DNA from 2 places in the Bacillus basilensis genome. Region 2 is predicted to be linked to the other one. Evidence: riboswitches for the same ligand, from Rfam matches in the RefSeq annotation. Region 2 holds a riboswitch; the other holds the start of a gene.

Region 1 (2,412 bases), 240 kb from region 2:
ATTCATCGCTGGTAACGTTTCGTTTAAATAACGATGGTCTAAATAAATTTCTATTTCATTCTTCCAAATTTCTTTTATATCTCCAAAGTCAATCGCAAGACCTATCTCATTTACATATCCACTAATCCCAAATACAACTTTATATGTGTGACCATGTAAGTTTTTACATTTTCCTTCATAACAGTGTAAATGGTGTGCTGCATCAAATGTAAATTCCTTGCTGACCATTACTCTTTTATTATGATATTTGAGCTGTTTACGCTGAATATCCTCGTCCATTTTTTGCAAATTTTCTACAATGCGAAATCCAAAGAAATTATCCATTAGTTACTCGCTCCTTCGCGTTCTTGTAGGTACGTATCTAATCCTGCTTTACGAAGTTGACATGCTGGACATTCACCGCAACCATCACCAATGATTCCGTTATAACATGTTAATGTTTTTTCTCGAACAAACTCGAATGCTCCAAGTTCATCTGATAATTTCCATGTTTCCGCTTTATCAATCCACATAAGTGGTGTATGAATCACAAACGGATAATCCATGGATAAATTTAAAGTAACGTTTAACGATTTCACAAACACGTCACGGCAATCTGGATAACCACTAAAATCAGTTTCACATACACCCGTTACAATATGACGTGCTCCAACTTGTTTTGCTAATACAGCAGCAAATGATAAGAATAGTAAATTTCGTCCATCTACAAACGTCGATGGCAATTCACCTTCTTCATGTGTAATCTCCATATCGGTTCTCGTTAACGCATTTGGAGCAAGTTGATTTAATAGACTCATATCTAGTACCGTATGTTTAATTCCTAGCTCTTTTGCAATTTCCGCTGCACAATCAATTTCTAGCTTATGACGTTGATTGTAATTAAACGTTACAGCCTCTACTTCTGCAAACTGCTCTATTGCCCAAAATAAACATGTCGTACTATCTTGTCCTCCACTAAAAACAACAACTGCCTTTTCTTTTTTCATTTCACTCATTCTCCTTCTCTACTACGAATAAGAAGAAAGAACGTTCTTGAACTGTCACAATAAAAAAACAAAACAATACCTAAAGATATTGTTGTTTCCATAGTTTTTTATAGAGGGAGTTCGCGAACCTCTCCCGTGCATTGCACGGAATTCCTTCTTTCATTGACAAAGGTTATTGTAACATATTGTATACTACCAGAAAAAATTTCTGATTTTTCCGCTATTTCTCATTTCATTTCTTTCATTTTATAGTATGATTAATTTAATGTGAGAAGAGAGGAGGCATCCCACTGAAACCCTTTATTATTTATCTCTTTTTAAATATATTATTCATCCTTGTTACAATGCTCGTATACCATTTATTTTGGAATCAAAAAGGGAAACGTTCTCCTAAATTAAATTCAGCAATATTTATTGTATTATGTTGCCTCGTTACTATACTATGTATCACTTTCGCAGCAAAAACAAATTATGGATTTCAATTTGATATGCGTCATATCGTATTAATTGTCGGTACATTAACCGGAGGTCCTATTGCTGGTGGATCTATATTAGTTGTATTAAATATATACCGCTTCTTATTAGGAGGAATAGGTGTTTTCCCATCGATTATCGGTTCTATCCTTCTATTTATTGTCCTATTATTTACATACAAATTTTTCAATCGAACTTCTAATCGTATAAAAATAATACTTGCTATTATCTACAGTCTCACATACGGATTTAGTTGGATACCTTTCTTCCTTTCAAAGGTTACAAACAAGGCTGATTATATACCACATATTATTGTGTATGAGTTATGTACGATACTTGGTACGATCCTTATTTTATATTTACTACACATATTACAAACTCAAGTGCGTCTCCAAAACGAACTTATGAATGCTGAAAAATTTCATTTAATTGGTGAAATGGCAGCGTCTATCTCTCATGAAATTCGCAATCCATTAACTTCAACGAAAGGATTTTTGCAACTTTTACAATCAGATACATGTACTGAGCAGGAGCGAAAATTATATATTGACATAGCCATCAACGGAATCGAACAAGCAAACCACGTTCTTACAGATTATTTAACCTTTGCAAAACCAAGTATTGAAAAAGAACAAAGATTACAGTTAGAAGAAGAACTACTACATGCATTATCGTTAATTACACCGCTTGCTAATTTAGCAAATGTGCGTACACATTATATAAAGCAAAGCACTTCTTTTTTTATCGCGGGAGAAAAACAAAAACTAAATCAATGCTTGTTAAATATTTTAAAAAACTGCATTGAGGCCATGCCAAAAGGCGGTGATCTTTATTTCACATTAGTTCCTGATCATAAGCATATTCAGTTATATATAAAAGATACAGGAGTCGGTATGGATACCGAACAAGTGAAGCGTCTTGGCTCTCCTTTCTACTCAACAAAAGAAAAAGG
Region 2 (2,412 bases):
ATTATGTTCTCGCAAAAAACACCCTTCACAATACGTTTCTAATAAGTCATTTACCTCTGTAATGAGTTGCTTTTTATCCACCGTTGCACCTCTCTATTCGGTTATTTCTTTATGACTATCAATGACTGTTCCTTCTAATGCTTGCGTTGCTAATTGATGTGCTTCTTTATTTTGTTTTCTAGATATTGGCTCGCATACAAGTTTTAATTTCATTTGCTTCGCTTTTTGTTCAATTTGGTCTAAATAATGATTTAAATGCTCATCATAGCAAGGCCATTCTCCAGCCAATTGTTGCAATACCACTTGAGAATCCCCGCGAAGTGTAACTGCTTCATACTTGATCCCTAATTCCTCTAGTATATTCATACCGTATAATAATGACGCATATTCGGCTTCATTATTATCATATATACCTTCTATATATGCATTGCGGCGAATTCGGTAGTTTTTATTTCCTTTTTTATAGTACACACATATACCTACTCCAGCTTCTTTCGTCTGCACATCATAACCACCATCAAAATAAACGAGTATTTCTTGGGGCTCATCCTCCACTTGCTTACTCAGTTTTTTCATCTCTTTTAATGACCATTCTGCATCCATTTCATCGTAAAATAATAATTCTTTTACTCTTCCTGTTTTCTCAAAATCCTCTGCAAATTGCAGTACATCTTCTATGTTCATATAATCTGTCGTTAATTCCGTCTGCAAACCGCGCTTTGTTTTATACAACCAATGAATTTTATATTTCATACTACATTCCCCTTATGTAAGACTTCTTATATGTATCCAGCTAATGAAAGCCTCACTTTATTTTATTATATTTTATCAAGAGTCTCTGAATTATATTCAATATTATCACATGCAAAAAGAGCTATCCCTTTAGGAATAGCTCTTTCATCTATTACATAAATCTTTCAAATTGTACTCGCTTATTAATCCAGTACATTACAGGCATACCAATGGCCATTACAACAAATTCACCGGCGGCACATGTTAACCAAGTCAACATAAATGGTAAATCAAATGCAAGATGAAGTTCAATTGCAATCATAAACATTGTAATTGTAAAGATAACTGTATTAAAAATCATACGAGCCCAAACACCTTTAATGAATCGCATAGAAATAATGGTTGCAACTAGTGCAAGAATAGATTGCCCTACTCCAAATACTAAATCGTAAGCGATCATAGGTGAGAAAAAGAGATTCGTTAAAAATACACCTAATACAATTCCGTAAATTGCTTTCTTATTAAATACAACGAGATGATTAAACATCTCTGAAATACGAAACTGTACACTCGTAAAGCCAAATGGCTGAATAAGCATAGAAACAGCAATATATAATGCCGCTAAAATACCATTACCGACTAATGTTCTAATATTCATGACAAAATCTCCTTAGTTTTTTTACGTGGGATGGTTTCGAACCACGTTATTCGTTTTTTAAGCAACAAGATTATATTTTACGCGGTAGCCCCCCTTTCGTCAATAGATTCCTATCATGAACTACCTTTTTTCTTTTAGACAACGTATAATGAAATATATGAAAGATTTAGGAGGTTTTACTTCATGACTGCAACAATTCAAAATGAAAACGTGATCGTTACCATCTCTGACAAAGGTGCAGAATTACAAAGCGTTCGCTTAAAAGCAGACAATACAGAATACTTATGGCAAGGTGATTCTACTTATTGGGGACGCCGTGCACCAATTTTATTCCCAATTGTCGGCCGATTAGTAGATAATACATACTACGTAGATGGTAAACCTTATTCTTTAACACAACACGGCTTCGCTCGTGATCTTACATTCTCTGTAAAAGAACAAAGTGAAACGAAAATCACTTATATCGTTACTAGTAATGAAGAAACATTAAAAAAATACCCATACGAATTTGAATTACTCGTGTCTTATGAACTAGAGGGACAAATCGTTCATGTAACATATGAAGTGAATAACCCCACTTCAAAAGAAATATTCTTCTCAATCGGAGCACATCCTGGTTTCAACTTCCCGTTATTAGAGGGCGAATCATTTACAGATTATTATTTATCATTTAATAGTTCTGAACGCTTAGAAACAAGTGTATTAGAAGGACCTTACCTTTCAAGTAAAAAGCAATTAATCGCTGAAAATACGAATGAATTACCACTTACATACGATTTATTTAAAAATGATGCGCTTATTTTTGAAAATATGAATACGGATGAAATCTCTATTCGTTCTCATAAACATAATAAATTTGTAAAAGTAGAATTTGACGGATTCCCATTTGTCGGCGTATGGACACCAGGCGAGAATGCACCTTTCCTATGTATCGAACCTTGGTACGGTATTGCTGATGAAGTAAATCCAGCAAAAGATTTCAAGGAAAAAAAAGGAATTCAATCTTTGCAAGCGAATGAAAC

The links. Region 2 has a riboswitch for preQ1 ahead of ACQVV1_RS13475 (QueT transporter family protein). Riboswitches for the same ligand answer to the same signal wherever they lie in the genome.
Region 1: it holds a riboswitch for preQ1, as region 2 does, so the genes downstream of both, queC (7-cyano-7-deazaguanine synthase QueC) here and ACQVV1_RS13475 (QueT transporter family protein) in region 2, are expected to answer to the same signal.

Annotation. Positions count from the first base shown of each region.
Region 1 is NZ_JBNTQO010000005.1:60,178-62,589, reverse strand. Features, by position in the region: gene queD (6-carboxytetrahydropterin synthase QueD) at 1-324, opposite strand, end outside; gene queC (7-cyano-7-deazaguanine synthase QueC) at 324-986, opposite strand; PreQ1 riboswitch class I at 1,080-1,123, opposite strand; gene kinB (sporulation sensor histidine kinase KinB) at 1,331-2,412, shown strand, end outside.
Region 2 is NZ_JBNTQO010000005.1:302,200-304,611, reverse strand. Features, by position in the region: gene ACQVV1_RS13485 (zinc-finger domain-containing protein) at 1-81, opposite strand, end outside; gene ACQVV1_RS13480 (ribonuclease H family protein) at 94-753, opposite strand; gene ACQVV1_RS13475 (QueT transporter family protein) at 905-1,390, opposite strand; PreQ1 riboswitch class I at 1,397-1,441, opposite strand; gene ACQVV1_RS13470 (aldose 1-epimerase family protein) at 1,574-2,412, shown strand, end outside.